DNA from 4 places in the Bradyrhizobium sp. 14AA genome. Region 4 is predicted to be linked to each of the others. Evidence: predicted binding sites of a transcription regulator. Region 4 holds the regulator's gene; each other region holds the start of a gene.
What was found. The regulator PhoB, encoded in region 4, activates phosphate uptake and scavenging genes when phosphate is short. The targets are predictions, from matches to a motif close to TGTCATNNANCTGTCAT.

Region 1 (7,896 bases), on a different contig from region 4:
TTGGCCGCGACATGAGCATGCAGGACACAGCCTCCTCGGGCGTCGCGTTGTGGCGCCTCGTCGCCGACGGCATCGAACGCGGCATCGCCGACGGCCGCTTTGCGGCCGGCGACAAATTGCCAGGCGAGATGGAGATCGCCGAAACCTATCGGGTGAACCGCCACACCGTGCGGCGCGCGCTCGCCGCGCTTGCCGAACGCGGCCTGGTGCGCGCCGAACGCGGCAGCGGAACCTATGTCGAGGCGCAGAAGCTCGCCTATCCCTTGCGTTCGCGCACGCGCTTCTCCGAGATCGTCGGCGCCGATGGCCGCGAACCGCATGGCCGCCTGATCGAGGCGACCGATGACGTCGCGACCCGCGAACTGGCGCGGGAACTGGGATTGAAGGCCGGCGCTCCGCTGGTGCGGATCGAAGCGATACGGCTCGCCGACCGCACGCCGATCTGCGTCTCCACGACCTGGCTATCGGCGGAATTGTTTCCCGGTGCGGGCGCGGTATTCGCGGCGACACGCTCGATGACGAAACTGCTGGAACATTACGGCGTCCGCGACTATCGCCGCGGCGCCACCCGGATCACCGCCGGCATCGTGGACGCCACCGATGCGGCACGGCTGGATCTGCCGCTCGGCCGGCCTATCCTGGTGGTCGATGCGACCGACCATGGTCTCGAAGGCAAGCCGCTAGTGACGAAGCATTCGCGCTTTGCGGCGGAGCGGGTGGAGTTTCTGGTGGAGTCGTAGAGAACCCTCTCTCCACGAAACCGGACTCGTAGGGTGGGCAAAGGCGCCGCTTGCGCCGTGCCCACCATTCATCGAGCACTACGATAGAATTGGTGGGGACGCTGCGCTTTGCCCACCCTACGGCACTGTCTCCGCGGAGATAAGCGGTGGTGGGTTACGCCTTCGGCTAACCCACCCTACGGCACCTGCGATCAGGCCACCGCCCGCCTTCCAATAATCGCAAACCGCAGCTTGCCCGAGATGAAATCGATCGCGGCCACCGCGACCAGGATCATCAGGATCAGGAACGACACCTTCTGCCATTCCAGCACGCGGATCTGCTCGGCAAGCTGAAGCCCGATGCCGCCGGCACCGACGATGCCGATGATGGTGGCCGAGCGGGTGTTGGATTCGATGAAATAGAGCACCTGACCGGCGATCACGGGCAGGACCTGCGGCAACAGGCCAAAGCGGATCTCGTGCAGCGGGCTGCCGCCGGAGGCGCGGATGCCCTCGACCTGCTTCTGGTCGGCACCTTCGATCGCCTCCGAGAACAGTTTTCCGAACGCGCCGAAATCGGAGACCGCGATCGCGAGCACGCCGGCGAACGGGCCGAGCCCGACCACGTTGATCCACACCAGCGCCCAGATCAGCGTGTCGACGCCGCGGATCGAATCCAGGAAACGCCGGACCGGGAAGCGCAGGATGTTCGACGGCACGATGTTGCGAGCCGCGAGCAGGCTGACCGGCAACGCGAACAACGCGGCCAGCGTCGTGCCGAGCAACGCGATCGACAGCGTCTCGCCGAGCGCCTTCAGATAGATCGGCAGCGACGAGCCGGGGTCCGGCGGGATCATCATCAGGCTGATCCAGCCGAGCTGGCTGAGGCCAGCGAAGAACCGCGACGGCGAGAAGTCGAGATCGACGAGCCCGTACACCAGGATCGCGAACGCCGCGACGATCATCGCCGGCATCGCGAGCCGGGCCGAGGCCGGCCGATCGAACACCTCGGGGTAGCGCGCGCGAAGCGCTCGCGTGTCGACCTCCTGCGGCCTCGTCACGTCCGCGCCTCCCTGCCGAACAGGCGGCCGCGCAGCCAGCCGGTGCTGATATCGATGATGAAGACGGTGACGATGACGGTGAGCAGGATGGCGCTGACGTCCGAATAGTAGAACTTGCGGATAGCAACGACGAGCTCCTGGCCGATGCCGCCGGCACCGACGAAGCCCATCACGGAGGCCTCGCGGACGTTGATCTCGAAGCGCAGCAGCGCGTAGCTGGCATAGCCTGCGGTGACCTGCGGCACGATCGCAAAACGCATGCAGGAGAGCCAGCTTGCGCCGGTCGAGCGGATGCCTTCGACCGGCTTCATGTCGGCATTCTCGACGATCTCCGAGAACAGTTTTCCGAGCGCGCCGGTGGAATGGATCGCGATCGCGAGCACGCCCGCCATCGGGCCGAGCCCGAAGGCGATCACGAAGATCAGCGCGAAGACGATTCCGGGAACGGTGCGGGCAAACTCGAGCAGGCGACGCACCGTGAAGCGCAGCCAGGGCGCGGGCGAGGTGTTTTCCGCCGCGAAGAAGTTCAGAGCGAATGCGAGGGTCGCACCGATCAGCGTGCCGACATAGCTGATCAGCAGCGTCTCGCCGAGCATCTTCAGCCATTTGCGCCAGCCCCAGAGCCACTCGCCGACATCGGTCCAGACCCGCTGGCCGTTGTCGAGCGTGAGGATGCGGTCGAAATAGCCGAGGAAGTTGCCGAAATAGGTGAAGAGCGTGCGCAGGTTCACCTCCGCGCCGATCGCGGCGAGAACCAGCGCCGCCGCAAAGATCACGGCTCCCAACAGGAGGCGCCAGCGCCTGCGCGCGACCGCCTGGCCATAGGCGGCATTGAGCACGGCGAGCTGCTGCTCGGGGAGGATCGAAACCGCAACGGTCATCGGATCAGGACCAGGGGTCGGTCAAAAAGAGAAGGAGCCGGGTCCATCGACCCGGCTCCAGTGCCGTCGTCCCGAAACTCAGGACGCCTTCTTCTTACGCAGCGCGTCGACGAACTTGATCAGGTCGATCGTGCCATCCCAGTCCTTGGTGGTGGCGGGATGAAAGCCCTTCTTCTGGCCGTCCTGGAGGCGATCGAAGGCCGCCTTGTCCTTGGCCGGCGCATCGAAGAACGCCTTCGTGATCGCCGCCTTGGCGTCGTCCGGCAGGTCGGAGTTATAGGCATAGGGGCCGTTGATGATCGACGCCGACTTGTGGATGATGCGGAAGTCGTCCTTCTTCATCGGCGAGCCGTCGGCATTCTTCAGCATGCCCTTGGTCAGCATCTGCGCCAGCGTCGAATCGTCGTCGCTGGTCCACTGGTTGGCGGCGACGTCGACCGTGCCCTGCGCCAACGCCAGCATCGCGTTCTCGTGGCTGCCGGTGAAGACGACCTTGCCGAAATAGCTGTCGGCGTCGGCGATGCCCATCTTGTCGAGCTCGAAGCGCGGCACGTTGTTGCCGGAGGTCGAGTTCGGGTCGACGAGGCCGAGGTTCTTGCCCTTGAGGTCATCGATCTTCTTGTAGGCGCTGCTCGCCTTGACGAAGAACACCGAGTAGTAGCCGGTCGAGCCATCGGCATTGATGTCGTTGGCGAAGGCATCGGTCTTGACGCCGGTCAGGCGGGCGCGCGCGAACGAGGCCGAGCCGTAGCTGGCGATATGGATATTGCCGGCGCGCTGGCCTTCGATCACCGCGGCGTAGTCGTTGGCGATGCGCAGCGTGACCTTCACGCCCAATTCCCTGGAGAGATAGCTCATGAACGGCGCCCAGCGCTCGGTGACGCCCGAGGCGTTCTCGGCCGGAACGACCGCGAAGGTCAGTTCCGGATATTTGGCTTTCCAGTCGTCGGCCGAAGCGGAGGCCGTGAACGCGAGCGCCGCGGCGCCGGCAAGGACTAGTCTGCGAGTGATCATGATACCCTCTTCATCGGTCGGTTGACGCAAAGACTTGATCGGTCGGTTGACGCAAAGACTTGCAACTCAAACAGGTGGCGCGGCTCAGGCCGCCGCAGCCGTTCCAAGCGCGGGAACGCCCTCGGGCGCCGGGACAGGCATGCCGCCCATGACGTCGGCGGCTTCGAGATCGTAGAGCTCGCGCGCGACGTGATCGGTCAGCGCGGACGGTGCGCCGTCGAACACCACGCGGCCTGCGGCCATGCCGATCAGGCGGTCGCAATAGCTGCGCGCCAGATCCAGCGAATGCAGATTGCAGAGCACCGTGATGCCGAAGTGCTTGTTGATGCGCAGCAGCGCATCCATGACGATCTTGGTGTTGCGCGGATCGAGCGAAGCGATCGGCTCGTCGGCAAGGATGATGTCGGGCTGCTGCACCAGCGCGCGGGCGATCGCGACGCGCTGCTGCTGGCCGCCGGAGAGCTGGTCGGCGCGCTGGGCCGCGAGCGAGGCGATGTCGAACTGCTCGAGCGCCGACATCGCCAGCGCCTTGTCCTGCTCGGGCCAGATCTGCGACAGCGAGCGCCAGGCCGGCATGGTCGCAAGGCGCCCCATCAGGACGTTGGTGAGAACATCGAGCCGGCCGACCAGGTTGAACTGCTGGAAGATCATCGCCGAGCGCGCCCGCCACTGCCGCAGCTCCTTGCCGCGCAGCGCGGTGACGTCGATGCCGTCAAACAGGATGCGGCCCTGTGTCGGCGTCGCGAGGCGATTGATGGTGCGCAGCAGAGTCGACTTGCCGGCACCGGATCGTCCGATCACGCCGACGAAGCCGCCGGGGGAGACTTGAAACGAAGCGTCGTCCACCGCGGCTTTTGCGCCGAAGCGGCACGTCAGACCTTCAACCACCAGCATGCAGGGCTCCAGAGTAGCTGGGACCCACCGCTAACGCCGGCGCTTGACACTTGTGTGACATGCGCGTTGCGGTGCGGCGATCCTACACACCTCATCCCCTGTCATTGCATCGTCATGACAATGTCATCAGGCCACTCGAAGAGGAACGCCCGCCCTCGCATGACGGATGTAACATGGCCGGCAAGACGCTCTCGGTTCAACCGACCATCGATCCTTCCGCGAAGCTCCACGAGACCAGGCTCGGCGCCTACACCGAGGTCGGCGCACGCACGATCCTGCATGAAGTGGCGATGGGCGATTACTCCTATGTCGTGAACGATGCGCAGATCACCTACACGACCATCGGAAAATTCTGCTCGATCGCGGCGATGACGCGCATCAATCCCGGCAACCATCCGATGCACCGTGCGACCCAGGCGCATTTCACCTATCGTTCGAGCGCCTATTTCGAAGGCGAGAGCGACGACACCGAGTTCTTCGACTGGCGGCGCCAGCATCACGTCCATATCGGCCACGACGTCTGGATCGGCCATGGCGCGATCGTGCTGCCGGGCCGCAACATCGGCACCGGCGCGGTGATCGCGGCCGGCGCCATCGTCACCAAGGACGTGCCGGCCTACACCATCGTCGCGGGCAATCCTGCGCGGATCGTGCGGCGGCGGTTCTCCGAGGAGATCGCCGGACGGCTGGCCAGGCTCGCCTGGTGGGACTGGGATCACGACAAATTGCGTGACGCCCTGCCCGATTTCCGCAAGCTCGGGATTGAAGATTTCCTCTCGACATATGAAGCACGGGCAAGCTCCTCTCGCAGCAAAAGAAGCGCAATCGCGTGACAGACATTTTCCTTGAAGGTGGCCGGGCCCTGATCGGCACCGAGCTCGTTGAAACCTCGTTGGCGGTGTCCGGACAGGACATCGCAGCGATCGATGCCTCTCGCGGCCGGGCGCGGCTCGCGATCGATGCACGCGATCTTCTGGTGCTGCCCGGCATCGTCGATCTGCATGGCGATGCCTTCGAGCGGCAGATGATGCCGCGCGCCGGCGTCGACTTCCCGATCGACGTCGCGCTCGCCGACAGCGATCGCCAGGCGATCAGCAACGGCATCACCACGGTATTCCACGCCACGACCTGCTCGTGGGAGCCGGGCCTGCGCAGTGCCGATAACGCGCGCGGCCTGATGGAGGCGATCGAGCGGCAGCGTCCGCAATTCGCCGCCGACACCCGCTTCCACCTGCGCCACGAGACCTACAATCTCGACGCCGAGGCCGAGATCAGCCAGTGGCTCGCCGAGGGCCGCGTCGACCTGTTCGCCTTCAACGACCATATGGACGGCACCGTCGCCGACATGGCCAAGCCCCGGAAGCGCAACCGAATGGTGGAGCGCACCGGACTGTCGGCCGAGGATTTCGACCGGCTGGTCGATCGCGTGGTTGCGCGCGCTGCCGACGTGCCGGCTTCGGTTTCACGGCTCGCCGCGACGGCGCGTTCCGCCGAGGTGCGGATGCTCTCGCATGACGACGCGACGCCGGCCATGCGCCGGGAGTTTCGCGAGCTGGGCGCTGACATCGCCGAGTTTCCGATCAACGAGGAGACCGCGCGGGCGGCGGCCAGCCACGGCGATGCCATCGTCTACGGCGCGCCGAATGTCGTGCGCGGCGGCAGCCACACCGGCTGGACCAGGGCATCCGACATGATCGCAAAGGGCCTCTGCTCGGTGCTGGCGTCGGACTATTATTATCCCGCGCAGCTGCTCGCCGCATTCCGCCTCGCCGCCGATGGCGTGCTGCCGCTGGCGAAGGCCTGGAGCCTGGTCTCCGCCGGGCCTGCCCGCGCAACCGGCCTCACCGATCGCGGCGTGCTTGCGGAAGGACGCCGCGCCGACATTCTGCTGGTGGACGACAGCGTGAAGCTGCGGCCGCGGCTGATCGCGGTGATATCAGGCGGAAAGCTCGTACATCTCACCGATGCAACACGACTGCTTAGCGCGGCGGCAACGCCGCGTGAGGCTGTCGTCGCGGCATAAACCGGTTATGCTCGGGCCGATGATTCCCCGCTACGCGATCTATTTTGCCGCAGGCAGCGACAGCGCCCTCTCCCGCTTCGGCGCGGAGCTGCTCGGCTACGACGCCTATACCGGCAACGAGCTGCCGTTCCCGCGCGACGCGCTGCAAGTCGCGCCGGACTGGCGCGAGGTCAGCGCCGATCCCCGCAAGTACGGCTTTCATGCCACGCTGAAGGCGCCGATGGCACTCGCCCCCGGCCGGACAGAGTCGGAGTTGAGCAACGCCTGCGCGGCGTTCGCCGGCAAGGCGCGGCCTGTCCCCGTGATCCGCCCCGTCGTCGATTCCATCAGCGGCTTCATCGCCGTCATTCCGGCTGAGCCGGTCGACGCGCTCCAGCAGCTCGCCGCCGATTGTGTCCGCGATTTCGATTCCTTTCGCACCGAGCTGACGGCGGAAGACCGCGCACGGCGCAAGCCCGAGAAGCTGAGCGAGCGGCAGCGCGACCATCTCGATCGCTGGGGCTACCCTTACGTGATGGAACAGTTCCGCTTCCACATGACGCTGACGGGGCGGCTGGACGCGGAGCGGCGCGGGCCGATTCTGGCAATGCTGCGGGCGCGGTTTGCGACGTTGCAGCTCGATACGCTGGCGATCGATCGTATCGCGCTGTTCAGGCAGGACGATGCGTCGGCAAGATTCCACATCGTCGACGAGTGGCCTCTGGCGCGGTAGACCTCAGCGCCAGCTCGCAAGATTCAAGGCGAGCGCCACGGCGCCAACCAGAACGAGGCTGACCGCCCAGACTGCATCCAGATTGAACCAGCTTCGCGAAACGAACCTCAGTCCCAGATGGCGGTAGACCAGCCACGCCAGACATCCGCCGGCGCCGACCATGGCGGCAACGTGCACCAGGGACACCAGCACCGCCATCCCGAGATTTGCCTTCATCAGCGCGCCCGCCGCCTCATGGCCGGCATCGAGCTCGAAGGCCTGGCAGAGCCCGAGATAGATCGGCACCAGCATCAAGGCGGCGCCGTGAGCAATGGCGACGGCAAACGACCAGAGCGCCAATTGCGTCGGCGGAATTCGTGCCAGCGCGCGGGGATGACGCCGGTCGATCAGTCGATAGACGCCAAAGCCGATGACGAGAAGGCTCGCGCCGATCTGGATCGAACGCTGCCACTCGGCCAGCACGAGCAGGAACGCGAACGGCAGCAGCACGAGAAGTGTTGCCAGGAGATGCCCGGCCGCCAGGGCCCACAACGCGCGGAAGAGCGCGGATGGGCTCTTGTCCATGAGCCCGGCCGAAACGGCGAGCGGCCAT
Region 2 (7,896 bases), on a different contig from region 4:
TTCGCGCTCGGCAGGCCCTGGCCCATGCCGAAGCAATAGATTCGGCCGTGTTCCAGGAAGCGTCCGATGATCGACTTGACGCGGATGTTCTCCGACAGGCCGGGAATGCCGGGGCGCAGGCAACAGATACCGCGCACCACGAGCTCGACTTGGACACCGGCCTGCGAGGCCTCGTACAGCGCGTCGATGATGTCGGGGTCGACCAGCGCATTCATCTTCATCCAGACCGCGCCGGGCCGGCCGTGCCGCGCATGCGCGGTCTCGCCCTGGATGTGCTCGATGATGCGCTTGCGCAAGGTCAGCGGCGATACCGCCATCTTCTCCAGATCGCTCGGCGCCGCGTAGCCGGTGATGAAGTTGAACACGCGCGCTGCGTCGCGGCCGATGGTCGGATCCGAGGTGAAGTAGGAGAGGTCGGTGTAGATGCGGGCGGTGACCGGGTGGTAATTGCCGGTGCCGGTATGGACGTAAGTCGTGAGGCTGCCGCCCTCGCGGCGCACCACCATCGAGAGCTTTGCGTGCGTCTTCAGTTCGAGGAAGCCGTAGACGACCTGCACGCCGGCGCGTTCGAGGTCGCGTGCCCAGCGGATGTTGGCCTCTTCGTCGAAGCGCGCCTTCAATTCGATCAGCGCGGTGACGGACTTGCCGGCTTCGGCGGCCTCGGCGAGGGTGCGCACGATCGGCGAGTTGTTGGAGGTGCGGTAGAGCGTCTGCTTGATCGCGACGACGTCGGGGTCGCGCGCGGCCTGTTGCAGGAACTGCACCACCACGTCGAAGGATTCGTAGGGGTGATGGACCACGAGGTCCTTCTGCCGGATCGCGGCAAAGATGTCGCCGCCATGCTCGCGCACACGCTCGGGGTGGCGCGGCACATAAGGGGTGAATTCGAGGTCGGGCCGGTCGAGACGGGTGAGCTGCGAGAGTTCGTTCATCGCCTGCACGCCCTCGACGAGGAAGACCTCGTCATCGGCAGCCGACAGCGCGTGCTGCACGAAGCTACGCAATTCCTCGGGCATCTTGGCATCGATCTCGAGCCGGATCACCGAGCCGCGGCGGCGGCGCTTCAGCGCGGTCTCGAACAGGCGGACGAGGTCTTCGGCCTCTTCCTCGATTTCGAGCTCGGAGTCGCGGATGATGCGGAAGGCACCCTGGCCGTGCAGATTGTAGCCGGGGAACAGGCGGTTGATGAACAGGGCGGTCGCCTGCTCCAGCGAAATCAGCCGGACGGTCTTGCCCTCGGCCGGCAGGCGGATGAAGCGGTCGATCTTGCCGGGCATGCGGATCAGCGCGTTCATCTGCTTGCCGTCGGCGGCCCGCGTCAGCTGGAGCGCGATGGTGAAGCCGAGGCTCGGAATGAACGGGAAGGGGTGGGCGGGATCGATCGCCAGTGGCGTCAGCAGCGGGAATACGTTGTTGAGGAAGTAGTCCTCGATCCAGGTCCGTTCCGCCTTGGTGACGTCCTTGCCGTCGACCAGCACGATGCCGACATCGGCCAGCGTGCCGCGCAGGTCGCGCCAGATCGCCTGCTGGTCGGAGGCCAGCTGGGAGACCGTGCGGTTGATCAGCGCGAGCTGCTCGGACGGCGTCAGGCCGTCGGGGCTGCGCTCGGCAATGCCCTCCCGCACCTGGGCCTTGATGCCGGCGACGCGGACCATGAAGAACTCGTCGAGGTTATTCGCTGAAATCGACAGGAATCGCACCCGCTCCAGCATGGGGTGGCTGGGATTGACCGCTTCCTCCAGGACGCGGCGGTTGAAATGCAGCCAGGACAGCTCGCGGTTGATGAACCGTTCAGGGCTCGATGCGATCGCCGGCACGCCCTCGGTCTCCGGGGCTTTTTCTTTGATTTCAACGGCTTGCACAGAGTCCATGAGAAGTCGGTCCATCCAGTTCACCCCAATTTGCGCCTTGCGCGCAAAATCGGCGGGAGCATGTGTTAGAGCGATGACGTTTCGATGACATTGATGTTCCGCCGCTCCGCCGCGTCAAGCGGCCTTGGAGGCGAAGGGGTCAGGCGTCCCGAAGCAGCTCGGCGGCCAGCGCCCGGGTGACGGGGCGGCCGAGCCGCAGCGCCTCGCTGTCGAGCAGCGCCACGGCCTGCCGGGCGGCGGCCGAGGATCGCTCGAGGCGGGTGGCGAGGTAGCCGACCACGCTCTCGTCCACCGCGAGCTGGCGATCGGCGCAGAATTTGACGATCAGGCCGCGGAAGAGCTGGTCGTCAGGGGGCAGCAGCGCGACCACGGGCACCGCCCGCAGCCGCGAGCGCAGGTCGCGAAGCGCGATCTCGAGCGATGCCGGCACCTCGCGCCCGGTAAAGAGGACGTAGGCGCCATCCTCGCGGGCGAGGTTCATCAGATGGAAGAGAGCGCGTTCGTCGAATTCCCTGGCCTTGAGATCCTCGACCACCAGCGCGCCGGTGGCGAGCGCGCCCGGAACGCCTGCCGCGCTCAGCGCATTGGCCGTGGTGGAGCGGGCGCCTGATACCTCGGCCCAGATCGCGGCGAGATGGCTCTTGCCGCTTCCTTCCGGGCCGGCCAGCCACATGATCCGGTTCGGCCATTCCGGCCAGCTGTCGATCAGGCCGAGACCGGCCGCGTTGGCGGGGCCTTCGAGGAAATTGTCCCGGCTGAGGCTCTCCGCATGCGGAAGCGAGAACGCCAATTGTCGGGGATGAACGCGGCCTGCCACGCTTGCTTTGCTCCATGCCGGCGCGCCGGCGTCGTTTGAAGAGATCGGACGTATCAAGCGGGAGTTGGCCTTTTACGGGGCCGCATCCCCGCTCATTTGGCCTCGATCGTGCTACTTGGCCTCAACAGTGCTCATGTGCCGCAGCCACTCGACGAGGTAGAGCGACACGGAGGAGAGCGTGAAGACCGTCACGAAGCCCATCAGGATGATATCATAGGGCTCCGGCTTGAAGCCGAAGGCAAGCGCAGCCAGTACTAAGGCTGCGAACGCGACCTGGGCGACCGTATTGAGCTTGGACACCTTCGACGGCTTCATCTCGACCGGCCGGTCGAACAGCCAGGATACGATCACGGCTGCGACGATCATGATGTCGCGCGAGACCACCAGGATCACGATCCAGCGTGGGATCGCGCCCCAGATGCCGAGCGCCATGTAGATCGAAACCAGCAGCGCCTTGTCCGCGAGCGGGTCGAGCAGGGCGCCGAGTTCGCTTGTCATGTTGAAGCGCTTGGCCAGGAAGCCGTCCACGGCATCGCTGATACCGGCGATCAGGAAGACGGCGAACGCCACCTCCATTTGGCTCGACACGATGGCCCAGACGATGATCGGGACCAGCATGATGCGGCCCAGGGTAATGATGTTCGGAATACTCACGAAAGCGCTTCCCGGCACCCGGTCTGACCTCGAATCCGGCCCCTTAGGAGGCTGAACCGGTTGATATCTACATAGTATAGGGAGGAGCGCCATGCGAGCCATTGCGCGTCCCCGGAATTCGACGTAACCAGCCGCAACCCCACTGGAAATCGGGCATGACCGACCGCAAAAACGGCCTCACTTACGCCGATTCAGGCGTCGATATCGACGCGGGCAACCGCCTCGTCGACCTGATCAAGCCGATGGTGCGCGCCACCGCACGGCCCGGCGCCGACGCCGAGATCGGCGGATTCGGCGGCCTGTTCGACCTCAAGGCGGCCGGTTTCAAGGACCCAATCCTGGTCGCCGCGACCGACGGCGTCGGCACCAAGGTCAAGATCGCGATCGAAACCGGCCTGCATGGCGGGATCGGCATCGACCTCGTCGCCATGAGCGTCAACGACCTCGTGGTGCAGGGCGCCGAGCCACTGTTCTTCCTCGACTATTTCGCCTGCGGCAAGCTCGACCCGGAGGCGACCGCCGCGATCGTCGCGGGTGTCGCGGAGGGCTGCCGTGAGTCCGGCTGCGCCCTGATCGGCGGCGAGACCGCCGAGATGCCCGGCCTCTACAAGGACGGCGATTACGACCTCGGCGGCTTTGCGGTCGGTGCCGCGGAGCGGGGCACGCTGCTGCCACGCAAGGACATCGCCGCCGGGGACGCCGTAATCGGCCTTGCCTCGTCGGGCGTGCACTCCAACGGCTTCTCGCTGGTGCGCAAGATCGTGGAACAATCTGGCCTCGGTTTCGGGGCACAGGCGCCGTTCGCGCCGGTCATGACGCTCGGTGGCGCGCTGCTGACGCCGACGCGGCTCTACGTCAAATCCTGCCTGCGCGCGATCCGCGAGACCGGCGCGGTGAAGGGGCTCGCCCACATCACCGGCGGCGGCTTCACCGACAACATTCCGCGCGTGCTGCCGAAGGATCTCGGCGTCGGCATCGATCTGACGCGCCTGCCGGTGCTGCCGGTGTTCAAATGGCTGGCTGCCCAAGCCGGCATCGCCGAACTCGAGATGCTGCGCACCTTCAACTGCGGCATCGGCATGATCGCGATCGTCGAGCCCGACAAGGTCGACGAGGTCGTGCGGGTCTTCACCGATGCCGGTGAGACCGTGGCGCAGCTCGGCACCGTGATCCCGGCCGAGGGCGAGCACCGCGTCGTCTATAATGGCCATCTCGACATGGCGCTGTAATGACTGGCGCTGTGATGAAGCGCCGCGTCGCCATCCTGATCTCCGGCCGCGGCTCCAACATGTCCGCGCTGATCAGGGCCGCCGCCGCTGCGGATTTCCCGGCGGAGATCTCGCTCGTCGTCTCGAACAAGGCCGATGCGCTCGGGCTCGAGCGGGCCAGGGCGAGCGGCGTGAACACGCTGGTGATCGAGAGCAAGCCGTTCGGCAAGGACCGCGCCGGATTCGAGAAAGTGCTGCAGGAAGCGCTCGATGAGCACGGCATCGAGCTGATTTGTCTGGGCGGCTTCATGCGCCTGTTCACGGCCGAGTTCACCAGGGCCTGGTACGGACGGATGCTCAACATCCATCCTTCGCTGTTGCCGTCATTCCCCGGCCTCGATCCGCACGGCCAGGCCTTGCGCGCCGGCGTCAAGCTGTCGGGCGCGACGGTGCATTTCGTGATCCCCGAGACCGACGCCGGCCCGATCGTGATGCAGGGCGCGGTTCCCGTCAGCGACCACGACACGGGGGATACGCTGTCGGAGCGCATCCTCGAAGTCGAGCACCGCCTCTATCCCGAAGCGCTGCGGCTGCTCGCCACCGGCAAGGTCCGGATCGAGGGCGATGTGTGCAAGACCGCGGGAAGCGGGCCGTCGGAGAATTTCCTGGTTTCGCCCGTGGTGCGCTGATGCGCATTCCCGCGACGGTCTTTAGAAACGAAATCCCCCGGCAGAGCCGGGGGCAACGTCATGATCTCTCGCGCGTCGCTTTGAGAGAAATCAGGAGACCTTGAGGTTCTCCGCGGATGCTTTGCCGCGGTTCTCCACGAGGTCGTATTCAACCAACTGGTTCTCGTTGAGGGTGGAGAGTCCGGCACGCTCGACGGCGGAGATGTGGACGAACACGTCCTTGTCGCTGCCGTTCGGCTTGATGAACCCATAGCCCTTGGTCGGGTTGAACCATTTGACGGTGCCCTTTTGCGGCATCCTCAGTCTCCTCCACTAGATACAAAAAAGACGCGGCCGCTTTTCGCGTGCCACGCCACAAACGGGCTTCCGGAAGTCTGTTCGAGTCTTGAGTCTCAATGTCGCGAAACGCACAGTCGAGCGGCCAATTCCGATTGTGTCCAATATTGCAACATGAAAATCGCCGATTAGCAAGCCGCGCGCGAATTTCAAGACCGGGCCGGATGCCGCCGTCTGCAATTTACGACCTGTGGCCGGGGGAGCACAATCGAGGGCAATCGCCTCTGCGAGGACGTGCGGACCGGTTGACCCTCCGTGGCAGTTCGGCACAAATCGCCGCACGCGCCGCGCACTGTGTTGCATTTTTGCGAGTCGGCATTTTACTTCGGGATTGGTCGTTATGCGCTGCCCCTCGCAGCTTTCCGGGACACGGCAGACGATCGGGCTGGACCGCGTCCGCCGGATCGCGGCTGCGATCGCGATGGCGCTTGCGCTGGTCGGGATGATGTCGGGGACCGCGCCCGTCCGGGCGCAGAGCTCGACGCCGCTTCCGGCTGTGGCCCCGACTCCCACGCCGTCACCGACCCCGGTCCCGACCTCGACCAACTCCAACCAGTCCGCCGGCAGCAGTGCGCTCGATCTCGGTTCGAATTTCCTGGAGCGGCTCGGCAACCAGGCATCGGGCGGCGTCAACCGGGCGTTCCGGACCAATCCCGGTGGCGGCGGCGCATCGGCGAGCACGGAAGATCCGCGCTACCGCACCTGGTTCGAGGGCTACGGCATCTCGGTTCGCACCGATGCGCAGGGCGACTTTGTCGGCGACAAGCGCAAGACATTTGGCGGCGTCGCCGGCTTCGGCGCGCGGCTCGCGCCAGGCGTCAATCTCGGCTTCTCGGTCGACCAGAGCCACACCGATGTCGACGTGCCGTTGGCGCTCCAGTCCGCGACACTCGACCTGACGCAACTCGGTATCAACGGCTCGGTGGACAAGGGCCCGTGGACCTGGGCCTTCGCGGTGGTGCACGGTTTCGGCAAGGTCCATTCCAGCCGCGACACCGGCCTCGGCCTTGCGACCGCGGGCTATCGCGCCGCCGTCGACGGCGCGCTGACCGAGATCAGTTACTACTGGACCAAGGACCAGATGCGGATCGTGCCCAAGGGCGCGCTCGAATATGTGCGCGCCACCAGCGCGGCGTTCCAGGAGGCCGGCGGCCTCGATCCGCTCAACGTCGGCTCGACGGCGCTGTCGCGTGCGCGCGTCCTGGTCGGCGCCGAGGTCGGCCGCTACTTCATCTTCGACCAGAAGATTCTGGACCTGTCCGCCTACGGCAAGTTCGTCGACAATTTTTACCAGAACCTCGGATCGGTGCAGGTCAGCCTCGGGACCCAGAGCATCATCGTGCCCGGCATCGGCGAGAGCCGTTACGGCGTGGATGCCGGCGCCTCGGCCTCGCTCAGCCTGACCAACACCGCGCGGCTCTACGTCAACTACGACGGCAAGTTCCGCAACGAGCTGACGTCGCACCAGGGCACGGTCGGCTTCGAATACCGGTGGTAAGACGGAGCTTCATCCGAAACACGTTCCCTCGCGGCGAACACAGCCGGAGCGCGCCGGTCGGGCGCGGTATCTTGGTAGGTTGGCTGGGCCGCCAGGTCCGGAATTGGCATCGTCAAAGCGCATGGTGAGCACTTCGAGGGGAATTTTCAGCCATCCTTAAGTCACCCCCGTCAGTGTTTACGCCTCACGCGGTCGGATGAATCGGATGACGCTCAAGCTCATTTCGTCTGAGGCGATCAAATCGCCTTCCCAGCGCGCGCTCACAGAGCATTGGGATCGGCTGGCGGCCGGCCGGCACTTCCCGGCCTTCACTGAGCTCGACCCAACGGCGTTGTCGCACGATCCGAAGCAGCTCGTGGTCTGGAGTGTCGAAGGCAAGGAGCCACGCCAGAAGTTTCGCGCGTTGTACCAGGGCGAGAACGTATCGCAGGCCTTCAACTCGGATTGGGCCGGCAAGACGATGGAACAGGTCGTGCCGATGTCGCTGCGACGAGTGACATTGGATGCCGCAAAGCATTGTACCAACAAAGGTGCGGCCGTTTACATGATTATCTCGACCGTTGGTCCCAACGGTCAACGCGTGGATTGTCATCGGCTGCTGCTGCCGTTTGGCCGTGACGGCGCCGTCGAACAAATCCTGGCGTCGCTGCAGCTGACGAACGTCAACACGCGTCGCCAAGTCGTCGGCGATTTCAAGATGCAGGCCAATATTGTCTTCTCGGGTCTGATCAGGCCGAGCGCAACAGTGAAGCAGCCGGATATCGCCGTATCGAACAGCGAGCGAGGCAAGACGGAGGCGACCGGCGGGCGCGACAATCGCAAG
Region 3 (7,896 bases), on a different contig from region 4:
CGCAACCCGAGTGGAAAGATTCTCAAGCGCGTGCTGCGCGCCGAGCTGGAGACGTCTGAATGACGCAAGCAAACGCCAAGGTGACAAAACTCAACCGCGTCGAACGCAACGCCTGGACCAAGCAGAAGATTTTTGAGGCCGCGACCAAGGTCGTCGGCAAGCATGGCTATGCCGAAGCCTCCGTGGCCCGCATCACCGAGGAAGCCGGCGTCGCCCAAGGCACCTTCTACAATCACTTCGAGAACCGCCAGGAATTGCTCGATCAGCTGCTGCCGAAGATCGGCCTCGACATGGTCGAGTTCATCCGCGCCCGCACCGGTACGGCGGATGCGGCGCGGCAGGAGATCGAACGTTTCGCCGCCTTCTTCGACTTCATCCGCGAGGTGCCGGAATTCCTGCGCATCCTCAACGAGGCCGAGTTCTTCGCGCCAATCGGCTACCAGAAGCACCTCGACAACATCTCGGTCGCCTATGTCCGCATTTTGCGGCGCGCGCGAACGGCCGGCGCGATCGCGGATTACAGCGACGAGGAATTCGAAGCCATCGTCCACATGCTGATGGGCGCGCGCGGCTATCTCAGCCGGCGCTACTCCTATTCGGCTGCCGGCGTCACCGCCGTCCCCGAGCACGTCATCTCCGCCTATTGCAAGCTGATGACGCGCGGCCTCTTCACTGCCTCCGGAGATCAGGAAACCCCATGAACATCTCGTCTCCGCACAAGCCGCTCGATCTCACTTCTGCGATTGCGGAGGGCGACATCCGCTGCCTCCTGATGGTGCTGGTGCACATGACCGGCGACGAGCGCTGGCTCGCGCCGCCCTATCTGCCCAAGCGCGACATCCGCCTCATCCCCGATCCCGAGGCTGGCGTGCCTCGGGAGGCTCAGGACGAGATCCGGGCCGCGGTGCTCAAGCTGTTTTCCGAGGGCGCGCCAAAACCAGTCATCGCCGATCCCGGCGAAGAGCTGCTGCTGAAGATGATGCGGGCCTGCCTCGGCGAGAACGTCGCGCCGGAATATGCGCCCCTGATGCGCGAGGAGATGGGGTTTGTATCGCGCGAGGCGCGGTGGACCAAGAAGCCCACCGACGACAAGCTCGCGGAGCAACATGTCCTGATCGTCGGCGCCGGCGTCTGCGCCATCGCGCTCGGCGTCGCGCTCGGCCATCTCGGCATCCCCTACACCATCGTCGAGAAGAACGACGAGCTCGGCGGCACCTGGTGGATCAACCGCTATCCCGGCTGCGGCGTCGATACGCCGAACCACTCCTATTCCTACTCCTTCGGCTCGGGCAACGCCTGGACCCGCTATTTCTGCCAACGCGAGGAACTGCTCGGCTATTTGCTCAAGGTCGCGGACGAATACGGCATCCGAAAACATCTGCGCGTCAACACCGAGCTGACCTCGTCGCGCTGGGACGAAAGCAAGCGGCGTTGGATCTCGACGCTCAAGACGGGGAATGGCGAAGAGACGTTCGAATCCACCGCGCTGGTCTCGGCCATAGGCCAGCTCAACGATCCCTCCCGCGCGCACTTCAAGGGCGAAGAAGCATTCGAGGGAACGATCCTGCATTCGGCGCTGTGGTCGGGCGACATCCACGTCGACGGCAAGCATGTCGCCGTGATCGGCACCGGTGCGACCTCGATGCAGCTGGTCCCGGCGATCGCCGGCCGAGTCGCCTCCGTCACCGTCTATCAGCGCAGCGCGCAATGGGCGCGGCCAGTGAAGGGCTATGCCGAACCGATCAGCGAGGGCGCGCGCTGGCTGCTCGCGCATCTGCCGTTCTATGTGCAGTGGTACCGCTTCAACATGTTCTGGCGCTACGGCGACGGCCTTCTGCCGTTCCTGCGCAAGGACCCGCACTGGCCGCATCCGGAGCGCGCCGTCAACAAGGGCAACGACCGGCACCGCCAGGAGCTGACCGACTTCATCCTGTCCGAGCTGAAGGACCGCCCCGACCTGATCGAAAAATGCGTGCCGACCTATCCGCCCTACGGCAAGCGCATCCTGCTCGACAACAACTGGTTCAAGACGCTGACGCGCGACAACGTCGAGCTCGTCACCGACACGATCGATCGTTTCGACGAAAGCGGCATCGTCACCGCAGACGGCGAGCATCGCCCCGCCGACATCATCGTGATCGCTACCGGCTTCAAGGTCACGGAGATGGCGGCGCGCCTCAACATCAGCGGCCGCAACGGCAAGGATTTGCGCGAGGCCTGGGCCAACGACAATCCGACCGCCTTCCTCGGTCTCACCGTGCCTGATTTCCCAAACTTCTTCTGCATGCTCGGTCCGAATTCCGGTCCCGCGCATGGCGGCAGCGTGATCTTCCAGTCGGAATGCCAGAGCCGCTACATCTCGGCCTGCCTCGCCGACATGATCGAGCAAGACGTCGCCGCCATCGACGTCCGCCAGGACGTGCTCGACGACTACGTCCGCAAGGTCGATGCCGAGCACGAAGCGATGATCTGGACGCATCCGGGCATGAGCACGTACTACCGCAACGCCAGCGGCCGCGTGTTCTCGGCGATGCCCTGGCGCTTCGTGGACTACTGGCGCATGACGCACGATCCGGATCTGGGGCAGTACAGGCTGACGAGGGCGTAGCCCGCGATTGAGTTGCTAGCGTCACGTGGACGGTGCACCTTCTCCCACAAGGGGAGAAGGAAGGAAAAGGAAACGCCGATGCCCAAGCCAATCGTGCGCATCTACACCGACTACAAGAGCCCCTACGCATTCGTCGCGAACAAGCGTCTGTTCGCGCTGGAGGAGACACACGGCGTCGAGCTCGAATGGCTGCCTTACACGCTGCGTGTCGCTGAATTCATGGGGACGGTCGAGGAGCGCACGCCGCATTTCTGGCGCAAGGTGCGCTACGCCTATATGGACGCGCGGCGCCATGCCAATGCGCAGGGGCTAATCATGAAGGGGCCGCGACGGATCTACGACGCCTTCTATTCCAGCGTCGGCATGCTGTTCGCACAACGGCACGGCTTCTTCCGCCCCTACCACGACACGGTATTCCACAAATTCTGGAGCCATGAGCTGGAGATCGACGACCTCGCCGCAATCACGGATGTCATCACATCGTGCGGCGGCTCGGCCAGCGAGTACGAGGCCTACGTCCATGGCCCTGCGCGCGCCGAGCATGATCGCATCATCATTGATGCCGAAGCGCTCGGCGTGTTCGGCGTGCCCACCATGGTGTTCAACGGCGAGCTGTTCTGGGGCGGCGACCGCATCGACATGCTGATCGAACGTATCGAAAAGCCAGAGACGATCGAGGCCGCGCTCGGCAGCCGCCATCGCAAGCCGGCGTAACCGCTAGGCCGCCAGCCCGCTCTCCACCGGCGCGAATTCGAGCCCCAGACTTTCCGCCACCGCCTTGTTGGTGATGCGGCCGCGATGCACGTTCAGCCCGTTGCGCAAATGCGGGTTCTCCAGCACCGCGGCAAAGCCCTTGTTCGCCAGCATCAGTCCAAACGGCAGCGTCGCATTGTTCAGCGCCTGGCTCGACGTCACCGGCACCGCGCCCGGCATGTTGGCGACACAATAATGCACGACGCCGTCGACCTCGTAGGTCGGATCGGTATGCGTGGTGGCATGCGAGGTCTCGAAGCAGCCGCCCTGGTCGATCGCGACATCGACCAGCACGGCGCCGGGCCGCATCGATGTCAACATCGCCCGCGTGACGAGCTTTGGCGCGCTGGCGCCGGGCACCAGCACCGCGCCGATCACGACGTCGGCATTGAACACCTCGTCCTCGACGGACTCGATCGTGGAGAAGCGGGTGCGCACGCGTCCGATAAAGAGATCATCGAGCTCGCGCAGCCTTGGGATGGAGCGGTCGATCACGGCGACTTCCGCGCCAAGGCCCGCGGCCATGCGCGCCGCCTGCGTGCCCACCACGCCGCCGCCGAGCACGACGACCCGCGCCGGCTGCACGCCGGGCACGCCGCCGAGCAGCAGCCCGCGCCCGCCGGCCGACCGCTTGAGCGCGGCACCGGCGGCCTCAATGGCGAGGCGGCCGGCGACTTCGCTCATCGGCGCGAGCAGGGGGAGGTGGCCGGCCGCGTCGGTGACGGTTTCATAGGCGATCGCGGTACAGCCGGAGGCGAGCAGACCCCTGGCCTGTTCGGGATCCGGTGCAAGATGCAGATAAGTGAAAAGGATCTGGCCGTCGCGGAGCTGGGTCCATTCGCTCTTCTGCGGCTCCTTCACCTTCACGATCATGTCGGCCTTGGCGAAGATCTCGCGGGCATGCTCGGCGATCGTCGCCCCTGCCCGCCGATAGACCTCGTCGGAGGCGCCGATGCCGCTGCCGGCGCCGGTCTCGACCGTCACCTGGTGCCCGGCGGCGACATATTCACGGACCGCGCCCGGAGTGAGCCCGACGCGATATTCCTGCACCTTGATCTCCCTGGGCACACCGACGCGCATCTTTGGCTCCTTTTTGATTCTCTTCATCATCGTAACGACGGCGGCGGTTTGGTTTCGTGCAAATATCCGCTAGTTTGGCGACCCGCGCGCCGGTTTCCGGCGCGGAAATGTCCTTTCACGCTGGAAACGAAACCTTGGCCCTCGACCGGAAAGACCTCGCCATCCTCGCGGAACTCACGACCAATGCGCGAGCCAGCCACACCGAGCTTGCCAACAAGGTGGGACTCTCCAGCACGGCGCTGGCACGGCGGCAGAAGGCGCTGGAGGACGACGGCTACATCCAGGCCTACCAGGCTGCGCTCGATCTCGCGCAGTTCGGCCTCACCATTACGGTGCTGGTGCGCATCTCGCTGGAGAGCCAGAGCGACGAGGCGCTGAAGGCGTTCGAAGCGGAGGTGGTGAAATGCCCCTCCGTCGTGCGCTGCTTCCTGATGTCGGGCACCGACGACTACATCCTGATCGTGCTCGCCCGCGACATCCAGGATTTCGAGCGCATCCACCGCACCGAGCTGTCGCGCCTGCCGCGCGTGGCGCGGGTGCAATCGAGCTTCGCGCTGCGCGAGATCGTCAACCGCGCGGTGCCGACGGTGGTGTTCGGCGAGGCGAAGCGGTAGCGGCTCCCCCTCTGCAAACGCGACGGAAGCTATCCAGGGCCGCTGTCATCGAATTGTCATCGAATGTGCCGAGAGCTGTGCTCCTGGCACATTCGGGACCCCACATGGACTATTTCAAGCGCTTCAACTTCCTGTTCGCAGCACCAATGTTCGACGCCGACGACCTCGAAGGCGTCCGCTTCAACCAGATCATCGAGGAGATCCAGCGCTCCGGCTTCGAGGTGGTCCGGGCCCGCAAGCTGGAGGATGCCGAGATGGCGGTGCAGACCGATGCCGCGATCGGCTGCATGGTGGTGGACTGGGGCAAGAAGGGCCTTGAGGGCAAGACCTCGGCGCTGATCAATTTGATGCGACGCCGCGGTCTCGATTTCCCGATCATCCTCTTGATCCGGCGCAAACGCTTCGAGGACCTGCCCGTCGAGGTGCTCGATTTCATCGACGGCTATGTCTTCCTGTCCGAGGAGACGCCGACCTTCATCGCCAAGAATTTGATCAGCCGGCTCAAGCAATATGCCGAGACGCTGAAGACGCCGTTCTTCGGCGCGCTGGTCGACTATGCCGAGGAAGGCAACCAGCTCTGGACCTGTCCGGGCCACAATGGCGGCGTGTTCTACAACCGCAGCCCGATCGGCCGGGTGTTCGTCGAGCATCTCGGCGAATCCGTGTTCCGCGACGACCTCGACAATTCCGTGCTCGACCTCGGCGACCTCCTCACCCATGAGGGGCCGGCGCTGAAGGCGCAGAAGGAAGCCGCCCAGATCTTTGGCGCGGAGAAGACCTATTTCGTGCTCAACGGCACCTCGACCTCGAACAAGGTCGCGCTCGGCGCCCTCGTCACCGACGGCGACCTGGTGCTGTTCGACCGCAACAACCACAAGGCCGCCCACCACGGCGCGCTGATGATCAATGGCGGCGTCCCGGTCTACGTGCCGACCATCCGCAATGCCTGGGGCCTGATCGGTCCGATGCGCTGGGACATGCTCGACGAGAAGGCCCTGCGCGAGGCGATCCGCAATCATCCGCTGGTCACGGACAAGGATGCCTGGCGCAAGGAGCGGCCGTTCCGCGTCGCCGTCGTCGAACAGTGCACCTATGACGGGACGATCCACAGCGCCGAGATGATCCTGAAGCGCATCGGCCATCTCTGCGAATACATCCTGTTCGACGAGGCCTGGGCCGGCTTCATGAAATTCCATCCCCTCTATGCCGGCCGCTTCGCGATGGGGCTGGCGAACCTTCCTCCCGAAGCACCGGGCATCATCGCGACGCAGTCGACGCACAAGCAGCTCGCCAGCTTCTCGCAGGCCTCGCAGATTCACATCAAGGACCGCCACATCCGCGGCCAGAAGCGGCGCGTCGAGCACCGCCGCTTCAACGAGAGCTTCATGCAGCACGCCTCGACGTCACCCTTCTATCCGCTGTTCGCCTCCCTCGATGTCGGCGCGCAGATGATGAAGGGCCGCTCGGGCGAAGTGCTATGGGACGACACGATCCGCCTCGGCATCGAGCTGCGCAAGAAGATCCGCGCGATGCGCCGGGAGTTCGAGGAGAAGGAGCAAAATCCGGATCGCCGCTGGTTCTTCGAGCCCTTCGTTCCCGATCGCGTCGCCATTCCCGATGTCGGCCGCCCCGGCGCGGCGCATAACGTCGCATGGGAGACCCTCTCCACCGACGAGCTCGCCACCAATCCCGCGCTGTGGCAGCTCGCGCCCGACACCAACTGGCACGGCTTCCCCGGCATGGCCGAGGGCTTCGCCATGACGGACCCGAACAAGCTGACGCTGCTCACCCCCGGCTTCGACCGCTCCGGTGCCTATGCCGAGCACGGCATCCCCGCCCCCGTCGTCGCGCAATATCTTCGCGAGAACCGCATCGTGCCCGAGAAGAACGACCTCAACTCCCTGCTCTTCCTGCTCACGCCCGGCGTCGAGGCGAGCAAGGCCGGCACGCTGATCTCGGGCCTTGTCGCCTTCAAGAAGCTGCATGACGACAATGCGCTTCTGGCCGACGTGATCCCGGAGTTCTACCAGCGCCGGCAGGCACGCTATGCCGGTGTGCGGCTGCGCGACCTCTGTGGCGACATGCACCGCTTCTTCCGCACCGCCGACGTCAGCGCCCTCCAGGCCCGGCAGTTCATGCCCGAGCACATGCCCGAGATCGCGATGTCGCCCCGCGATGCCGCGCGCTACCTATTCAAGAACGATGTCGACTATCTGCCGATCGAGGCGATCGCGGGCCGCATCGCGACCACGCCCTTCGTGGTCTACCCGCCCGGCATCGCCACCATCGTGCCCGGCGAGCGGCTGACGGAACGGGCGAAGCCCATGGTGGATTATCTCAAGATGTTCGAAACCTGCTTCAACACTTTTCCCGGCTTCGATGTGGAAATCCAGGGCGTCTACAAGGAGATCGATGCGCAGGGCCGCATCGGGCTCTATACTTACGTCGTTGCCGAGTAGGTGCCGATGAACGAAACAGCTGCGCGCGCGAGTGACGAACGCGTCCTGGTCAGGCCGTCGCGCGAGAGCGATGTCGAGGCGATGCTGGCGATCTACCGCCATCACGTCCGCAACGGCGTGCCGCGCGATGTCGAGGGAACCGGCGCGCCCGAGCCGGACGATTTGCGCGACCGGCGCAAGAACCTGAAGCAGACCCGCCTGCCGCATCTGGTCGCGACCTATCGCGGCGAGGTCGTGGGCTATGCCTATGCGGTGCTGTTCCGCAAGCGTCCGGCCTATCGCTACACGGCCAAGCACTCGATCTACGTCCACCACGAGCATGTCGGCCGCGGGGTCGGACGGCTCCTGCTCCAGGAATTGATTGATGCTTGCGCGGCGGCCG
Region 4 (7,896 bases):
TGACGTCGAGCACCGCGTTCGCAGCCGCGATCGCCAGCGGATTGCCGCCGAAGGTCGAGCCATGCGAGCCAGGCCCCATGCCAGCGGCCGCGTCGGCAGTCGCCAGCACCGCGCCGATCGGGAAGCCGCCGCCCAGTGCCTTGGCCAGCGACATCACGTCAGGCATGACGCCGGTGCGCCTGTGGGCGAAGAGATCGCCGGTGCGGCCCATGCCGGTCTGCACCTCGTCGAACGCGAGCAGCAAGCCCTTCTCATCGCAGAGCTGGCGCAACGCCCTCAGGAAAGAAGGCGTCGCCGACCGCACGCCGCCCTCGCCCTGGATCGGCTCGATCAGAATGCCGGCGGTCTGCGGACCGATCGCCTTCTTCACCGCCTCGATGTCGCCATGCGGCACCTGGTCGAAGCCGTCCATCGGCGGACCGAAACCTTCGAGATATTTTGCAGATCCCGTTGCAGCCAACGTCGCCAGCGTGCGGCCGTGGAAGGCGCCCTCGAAGGTGATCATGCGGTAGCGCTCCGGATGCCCCTTGGAGAAGTGGTGATGGCGGACCAGCTTGATCACGCCCTCCAGCGCTTCGGCGCCGGAATTGCAGAAGAACACGAAGTCCGCGAAGCTCTCATTGCAGAGCCGGTTCGCGAGCTTCTCGCCATCCGGGCTCTGGAACAGGTTCGACATGTGCCAGAGCTTGGTCGCCTGCTCCTGCAACGCCTTGACCAGCGCGGGATGGGCGTGGCCGAGCGCGTTCACCGCGACACCGGAGGTGAAATCGAGATAGCGATCACCATTGGTCGCGATGAGCCAGCAGCCTTCGCCGCGCTCGAAGCCGAGGTCGGCCCTGGCGAAAACGGGAAGCAGATGCGGCGCGGCGCTGTTGGTCATGACGATCACTTGGATGTTGCATTTGGATGTTGGGACCAGCCTGGTTTGCCTTGCGCAGCGCACCATCGACCGGTCCGGAAAACGAAACGTGCCGCCTTTTAAGGGCGGCACGTGACACTATCTTATGCCTGGCAAGGCGGGTGTCAATGCCACTGGAAAGCCTCGGGAAACGCTGAATCCGTAGTCTTGCGGTGCCGATTTTGCGCGTTTCCACCACGGAACATGTGGAAGCGAGTCGGCGGACTCTTGCGCGGGAGTCACGCCATATTGTAGCGTTTGCCCTGTCAGATACGACATCTCGTGCAGCGGTTCTGATCTCTAAGTCCTCATGTACCGGCGTAAACGTTCGGGCGCACTTCGTGCACCCGGCGAGCCTTAAGGGATTCTGGCGGCACGGGTTTTTCAAGGCTTAGGCATTCGCTGCAAGGCCCCGATATGGCGGCGCGCAGCGAGGGAAAGGGTGCAATGACGGTTTTGACCTGGTCCGACGATCGCGTCGAACAGCTTAAAAAGCTCTGGGAGGCCGGACTTTCGGCCAGCCAGATCGCAGCTGAGCTCGGCAATGTGACCCGCAATGCCGTGATCGGCAAGGTGCACAGGCTCGGCCTGTCCGGCCGCGCCAAGAGCCCTTCATCGGCAGCGCCCCGGCCGCGCAAGGCGCGTCCCGCGCAGCACATGATGCGGGTGAGCCGTCCGATCTCGCGCGGCAACACCGCGCTGGCGCAGGCCTTCGAGGTCGAGGTGGAGGCCGAACCGGTCACCTACGACAACGTGGTGCCGATGAGCCAGCGGCTGTCGCTGCTGGAGCTGAACGAGGCGACCTGCCACTGGCCGGTCGGCGATCCCTCGAGCCCAGACTTCTTCTTCTGCGGCGGCAAGGCGCTCTCCGGCCTGCCCTATTGCGCCCAGCACTCGCGCGTCGCCTACCAGCCGGCAGCAGATCGCCGCCGCGCACCGGCGAAGCCGGGACCGCGGTGAGTTAGACGGATTTAGCTGACTGCAACGACGGCAGCCGTCACACGATGACGGCTCAAGACGTCCGATGTCGCCCCGGACAAGCGCGCCTGAAGCGCGCGCAGATCCAGGACCCATAGCCAACGACAGATGTGGTTACGGGGACTCGGAGTTACCTTTTTCGCACAACAACCACGCCCTGTCGTTAGGGGTCCCGGATCTGCTCTTCGCTGCAGACAACGCTGCGCGTTGCCTGCAGCTTCGCTTGTCCGGGACGACGGCTGAGATTATGGCCGCGGCCAAACTCAAGCCTGCGTCCCAACCCTCACACCTGCTCCGCCTTCGCAAAGCGATCATCCAGCGCGTAGCCGGCGCCGCGGACGGTGCGGATCGGGTCCTGCTCGCGGCCGAGATTGAGCAGCTTGCGCAGGCGGCCGATATGGACGTCGACGGTGCGCTCGTCGATGTAGATGTCGCGGCCCCAGACGCTGTCGAGCAGCTGCTCGCGCGAGAACACGCGGCCGGGATGTTCCAGGAAGAACTCCAGGAGGCGATATTCGGTCGGACCGAGATCGATCGGCCGGCCCGAGCGCGCCACGCGGCGCTTGTCGCGGTCGAGCTCGATGTCGCCATAGGCGAGCACGGTGGCGAGCCGCTCGGGGCTGGCCCGCCGCAAGAGCCCCTTCACGCGCGCCAGCAGCTCCGGCACCGAGAATGGCTTGACGATGTAGTCATCGGCGCCGGTCGCAAGACCGCGCACCCGCTCGCTCTCCTCGCCGCGCGCGGTGAGCATGATGATCGGGAGCTGCTTGGTCTCGGGACGGGTCCGCAACCGCCGGCACAGCTCGATGCCGGAGAGCCCCGGCAGCATCCAGTCCAGCACGATCAGATCGGGGATGTGCTCCTTGAGACGAGTGTCGGCGTCATCGCCGCGCATCACCGTCTCGACGTCATAGCCGTCGCCTTCGAGGTTGTAGCGGAGAAGCTCGGTGAGAGCTTCCTCGTCCTCAACCACCATAATGCGTGCGCCCATGGTGTCGTCGCTCCTTAGGTGTTCGGAATCGTCGTGGCGAAGGTCGTCATGTCGCCCTTCGGCCGCTTGTCGGTGATCGCCTGACCCTCGATCATGTAGAACACGGTCTCGGCGATGTTGGTGGCGTGGTCGCCGATCCGCTCGATGTTCTTGGCGCAGAACATCAGATGAATGCAGAACGAGATGTTGCGCGGATCCTCCATCATGTAGGTGAGGAGCTCACGGAACAGCGAGGTGCAGATGGCGTCGACTTCCTCGTCGCCCTTCCACACCGCCATCGCCGCCGGCAGATCGTGCGCGGCATAGGCGTCCAGCACCGACTTGACCTGCTGCTGCACGAGATCGGTCATGTGCTCGAGGCCGCGGAACAGCTTGAGCGGATGGAAGTCCGTCTCCAGCGCCGCGACGCGCTTGCCCATGTTCTTGGCGAGGTCGCCGATCCGCTCGAGGTCGGTCGCAACGCGCATGGCGCCGACGATCTCGCGCAAATCGACCGCCATCGGCTGGCGGCGGGCGATGGTGAGCACGGCGCGCTCCTCGATGCGCTTCTGCAGCGCATCGAGCTCGGCGTCGGTGGTGACGACGCGCTGGCCGAGCGCGACGTCGCGGCGGATCAGCGCGTCGACGGAATCGACGATCATGCGCTCGGCAATGCCGCCCATCTCGGCGACCAGGCGGGTGAGCTCCTGGAGGTCGGTGTCGAAAGCCTTTGCGGTATGTTCAGAACCCATGTCCCGTCTCCTCAGCCGAACCGGCCGGTGATGTAATCCTGCGTGCGCCGGTCGGTCGGCGACGTGAAGATCTTGCTGGTGTCGTCGAACTCGATCAGCTCGCCGAGATACATGAAGGCGGTCTTGTCGGAGACGCGCGCCGCCTGCTGCATGTTGTGGGTGACGATCGCGATCGTGTAGTTCTCCGACAGCTCCTGGATCAGCTCCTCGACCTTGGCGGTCGAGATCGGGTCGAGCGCCGAGCAGGGCTCGTCGAACAGGATCACCTCGGGCCGCACCGCAACGGTGCGGGCAATGCAGAGGCGCTGCTGCTGGCCACCGGAGAGCGACAGGCCGGAGGCGTTGAGCTTGTCCTTGACCTCGTTCCACAGCGCGCCGCCGCGCAGCGCCTTCTCGACGCGGTCGTCCATCTCGGACTTCGAGATCTTCTCGTAGAGACGGATGCCGAAGGCGATGTTCTCGTAGATCGTCATCGGGAACGGCGTCGGCTTCTGGAAGACCATGCCGACGCGCGCGCGCAGCAAATTGAGGTCCAGCCTGGGATCGAGGATGTTGGTCTGGTCGAGCATCAGCTGGCCGGTGACGCGCTGGCCCGGATAGAGATCGTACATCCGGTTGAAGATGCGCAGCAGGGTGGACTTGCCGCAGCCGGACGGGCCGATGAACGCGGTGACGCGGTTGGCGCCGAGCGTCAGGTTGATGTTCTTCAGCGCGTGGTGCTCGCCGTAATAGAAGTTGAGGTTGCGCACCGTCACCTTGGCGGGCGCTTCCGGCAGCGGCTGCTGCAACGCCAGATGCGCGTTCGAACTCACGGATACGGACAGGTCGGTCATTTTGCAGTCCTCTCGGCGCCAAGGATGCGCGCGCCAATGTTCAGGGCAAGCACGGTGATCGTGATCAGCAGCGCGCCGCTCCAGGCGAGCTGCTTCCAGTAGGCGTAGGGGCTCTGGACGAAATTGTTGATGGTCACAGGCAGGTTCGCCATCGTCTTGTTCAGGCCGAGGCTGAAGAACTGGTTCGACAGCGCGGTGAAGAGCAGCGGCGCGGTCTCGCCGGCGACGCGGGCGGTGGCGAGCAGCACGCCGGTAATGAGACCCGACCGGGCGGCACGGTAGGCGATGCGCTTGATCACCAGCGAACGCGGCAGGCCGAGCGCCGAGGCCGCCTCGCGCAGCGCGTTCGGCACCAGCAGCAGCATGTCCTCGGTGGTGCGCAGTACGACCGGGATGACGATGACCGCGAGCGCGAGGGAGCCTGCGATCGCCGAGAAGCCGCGCATCGGCACCACCACCGCGCCGTAGATGAACAGGCCGATGATGATCGAGGGCGCCGAGAGCAGGATGTCGTTGATGAAGCGGATCACCGAGGTCAGCTTGTCGTTGCGGCCGTACTCGGCGAGGTAGGTGCCGGCGAACAGGCCGAGCGGCGCGCCGATGCCGACGCCGATCACCGTCATGATCAGCGAGCCGACGATGGCGTTGCGCAGGCCACCCTCGGTCGAGCCCGGCGGCGGCGTGTCCGCGGCGAAGAGCTCCAGGTTCAGGCCGGCCAGGCCGTTGTAGAGCAGCGTGATCAGGATCAGTGCCAGCCAGGTGACGCCGAAGGCGGCGGCGGCGATGCAGAGCCCGCGGACCACGATGTCCTTGCGGCGGCGGCGTGCGTAAATCGGGTTCATGTTACTTCCCCGCCTTCTTTTCGAGACGCAGCAGCATCAGCCGCGCGCCTGCGAGCACGAAGAACGTCAGCACGAAGAGCAGGAGACCGAGCAGGATCAGGCCGGACTGGTGCAGGCCGTCACTCTCGGCGAACTCGGATGCGATCGCCGCCGAGATCGTGGTGCCCGGGGCGAAGATCGACGAGGAGATGCGGAACGAGTTGCCGATGATGAAGGTCACCGCCATGGTCTCGCCGAGCGCGCGGCCCAGCGCCAGCATGACGCCGCCGATGATGCCGACGCGGGTGTAGGGGATCACCACGCTGCGGACGACTTCCCAGGTGGTGCAGCCGACGCCGTAGGCGGCTTCCTTCAGCACCGGCGGCACCGTCTTGAACACGTCGACCGAGATCGAGGTGATGAAGGGCAGCACCATGATGGCGAGGATCAGCGCGGCGTTGAACAGGCTGAGATAGGACGGGGGCCCCGCGAAGATCGCGCCCAGCACGGGGACGCCGTCGAAGATCTTGATCATGAAGGGCTGGAAGGTGTTGGCCAGGAACGGACCCAACACGAAGAAGCCCCACATGCCGTAAATGATCGAGGGAATGCCGGCGAGCAGCTCGACCGCCATGCCGATCGGGCGGCGCAGCCATTGCGGGCAGAGCTCGGTGAGGAAGATCGCAATGCCGAGACCGACCGGAATGGCGATCAGCATCGCGATGAAGGAGGTGACGAGCGTGCCGTACATCGGCCCGAGCGCGCCGAGCACGGGCGGATCCGCCGACGGCGCCCAGCGCTGCGTCCACAGGAAGGCGAAGCCGTATTCCTTCATCGCCGGGAAGGCCCCGACGATCAGCGACAGGATGATGCCGCCGAGGATGAGAAGCACCGAGATCGCGGAGAGCCGCGTGATCCAGTAGAAGGTGAGATCGCCGAGCTTGAACGCGCTCAAGGCTTTTGCGCGATCATACGGTCCGGCGTCGTCGATTACGTCGCTCTGAACAGCCATCTCAGCCACGCCGATCCCCTGTACCCGTTTATATACGCTTGTTTTTGGTCTCGTGCCCCGGATGCGGTGCAGCGCGAAGCGGTGCGACGCTGATCCGGGGCCTAGCGTTTGTGGGTCCCGGCTCTGCGGAGCGGCATTTCATGCCGCACCGCGTCCGGGACACGAGAGAAGAGCGTCTTAGCTCTTGATCTCGGCAGCCCAGGTCTTCTCGATCAGGGTCACGACGCCTTCGGGCATCGGGATGTAGTCGAGTTCTTCGGCCGCCTTGCCGCCGCTCTTGAAGGCCCAGCGGAAGAACTTGATGGCTTCCTGCGAGGCCGCCTTGTCGGTGGCGTCCTTGTGCATGAGGATGAAGGTCGCCGCGGTGATCGGCCAGGACTTCTCGCCGGGCTGGTCGGTCAGGATGACGTAGTAGCCCGGAGCCTTGGCCCAGTCGGCGTTGGAGGCGGCCGCCTGGAAGGCTTCGACCGTCGGCTGCACCGGCTTGCCGGCCTTGTTGACGAGGCCGGTATAGGTCAGCTTGTTCTGCTTGGCATAGGCGTACTCGACGTAACCGATCGAGTTCTTGGTCTGGCTGATGTTGCCCGACACGCCTTCGTTGCCCTTGGCGCCGACGCCGACCGGCCACTCGACCGCAGTGCCCTCACCGACCTTGCTCTTCCAGTCCGCGCTGGCCTTGGCGAGGTAGTTGGTGAAGTTGAAGGTGGTGCCCGAGCCGTCCGAGCGGCGGACCACGGTGATCGCCTCCGACGGCAGCTTCAGGTTCGGATTGAGCTTCTTGATCGCGGCGTCGTCCCACTTGGTGATCTTGCCGAGATAGATGCTGGCCAGGGTCTCGCCGTCGAACACCATCTCGCCGGGCTTCACGCCCTCGATGTTGACGACCGGGACGATGGCGCCCATCACCATCGGCCACTGGACGAGGCCGTCCTTCTCGAGCTGCTCGGCCTTGAGCGGCGCGTCGCTGGCGCCGAAGGTCACGGTCTTGGCCTGGATCTGCTTGATGCCGCCGCCGGAGCCGATCGACTGGTAGTTCAGACCGTTACCGGTCTCCTTTTTGTAGGCATCAGCCCACTTCGAATAGATCGGGAACGGGAATGTCGCACCGGCACCGGTGATGTCGGCAGCAAAGGCCGCCGTCGCCGATGCGGCGACCAAGCCAGCAGCGACGATAGTTTTGAGGAAATTCATGCTGGTCTCCATACAGGGGAGCGAAGCGCCATCCGCGCCCGATCGCGCTCCCCGTGCCGCCCCTTTAGGAGCGGTCGGCTGTGCTTTTACGAAGGTTTCGTGACAGCTGGATGACACCCACAAGCGATTGAAATCGCTCGAAGATCAGGTCGATGTCGGGGTCTTCGCCTGGGGAAAACAGGCGGTAAAAGTGGCGCCCTGCTTGGGCACGCTTTCGATCAAAAGCCGGCCGCGATGGCGGTTAAGAATATGTTTCACCAGCGATAATCCGAGCCCCGTGCCGCCCTGCGAGCGGCTGTCGCCGACATCGACCCGGTAGAAGCGCTCGGTCAGCCGCGGCAGGTGCTCGGGCGCGATGCCGGGGCCGAAATCCCGGACCATGACCCGGATTTCCTGAGTTCCATCAGTGGCCGGGCTCGATGTCAGCGACACGATGACGCG

Region 1: phnC (phosphonate ABC transporter ATP-binding protein) is a predicted target of PhoB. The motif match lies at 4,669-4,685, and genes of this name have one in related genera.
Region 2: RAD15_RS03230 (RNA degradosome polyphosphate kinase) is a predicted target of PhoB. The motif match lies at 1,945-1,961, and genes of this name have one in related genera.
Region 3: RAD15_RS27175 (Orn/Lys/Arg family decarboxylase) is a predicted target of PhoB. The motif match lies at 5,099-5,115, and genes of this name have one in related genera.

What each region holds. Positions count from the first base shown of each region.
Region 1 is NZ_JAVAYM010000019.1:127,237-135,132, forward strand. Features, by position in the region: gene phnF (phosphonate metabolism transcriptional regulator PhnF) at 12-740, shown strand; gene phnE (phosphonate ABC transporter, permease protein PhnE) at 932-1,780, opposite strand; gene phnE (phosphonate ABC transporter, permease protein PhnE) at 1,777-2,661, opposite strand; gene phnD (phosphonate ABC transporter substrate-binding protein) at 2,740-3,675, opposite strand; gene phnC (phosphonate ABC transporter ATP-binding protein) at 3,760-4,569, opposite strand; gene RAD15_RS29385 (transferase hexapeptide repeat family protein) at 4,743-5,402, shown strand; gene RAD15_RS29390 (alpha-D-ribose 1-methylphosphonate 5-triphosphate diphosphatase) at 5,399-6,592, shown strand; gene RAD15_RS29395 (DUF1045 domain-containing protein) at 6,600-7,304, shown strand; gene RAD15_RS29400 (hypothetical protein) at 7,308-7,896, opposite strand, start outside.
Region 2 is NZ_JAVAYM010000001.1:707,884-715,779, forward strand. Features, by position in the region: gene RAD15_RS03230 (RNA degradosome polyphosphate kinase) at 1-1,871, opposite strand, end outside; gene RAD15_RS03235 (chromosomal replication initiator DnaA) at 2,011-2,688, opposite strand; gene RAD15_RS03240 (CDP-alcohol phosphatidyltransferase family protein) at 2,800-3,342, opposite strand; gene purM (phosphoribosylformylglycinamidine cyclo-ligase) at 3,498-4,571, shown strand; gene purN (phosphoribosylglycinamide formyltransferase) at 4,586-5,239, shown strand; gene RAD15_RS03255 (cold-shock protein) at 5,330-5,536, opposite strand; gene RAD15_RS03260 (autotransporter outer membrane beta-barrel domain-containing protein) at 5,916-7,073, shown strand; gene RAD15_RS03265 (PilZ domain-containing protein) at 7,279-7,896, shown strand, end outside.
Region 3 is NZ_JAVAYM010000017.1:49,802-57,697, reverse strand. Features, by position in the region: gene RAD15_RS27205 (AMP-binding protein) at 1-63, shown strand, start outside; gene RAD15_RS27200 (TetR/AcrR family transcriptional regulator) at 60-701, shown strand; gene RAD15_RS27195 (flavin-containing monooxygenase) at 698-2,608, shown strand; gene RAD15_RS27190 (DsbA family protein) at 2,687-3,322, shown strand; gene ald (alanine dehydrogenase) at 3,326-4,441, opposite strand; gene RAD15_RS27180 (Lrp/AsnC family transcriptional regulator) at 4,576-5,055, shown strand; gene RAD15_RS27175 (Orn/Lys/Arg family decarboxylase) at 5,160-7,514, shown strand; gene RAD15_RS27170 (N-acetyltransferase family protein) at 7,521-7,896, shown strand, end outside.
Region 4 is NZ_JAVAYM010000046.1:2,746-10,641, forward strand. Features, by position in the region: gene RAD15_RS41605 (acetylornithine transaminase) at 1-880, opposite strand, end outside; gene RAD15_RS41610 (GcrA family cell cycle regulator) at 1,346-1,858, shown strand; gene phoB (phosphate regulon transcriptional regulator PhoB) at 2,160-2,867, opposite strand; gene phoU (phosphate signaling complex protein PhoU) at 2,882-3,598, opposite strand; gene pstB (phosphate ABC transporter ATP-binding protein PstB) at 3,610-4,431, opposite strand; gene pstA (phosphate ABC transporter permease PstA) at 4,428-5,273, opposite strand; gene pstC (phosphate ABC transporter permease subunit PstC) at 5,275-6,264, opposite strand; gene pstS (phosphate ABC transporter substrate-binding protein PstS) at 6,442-7,455, opposite strand; gene RAD15_RS41645 (ATP-binding protein) at 7,600-7,896, opposite strand, start outside.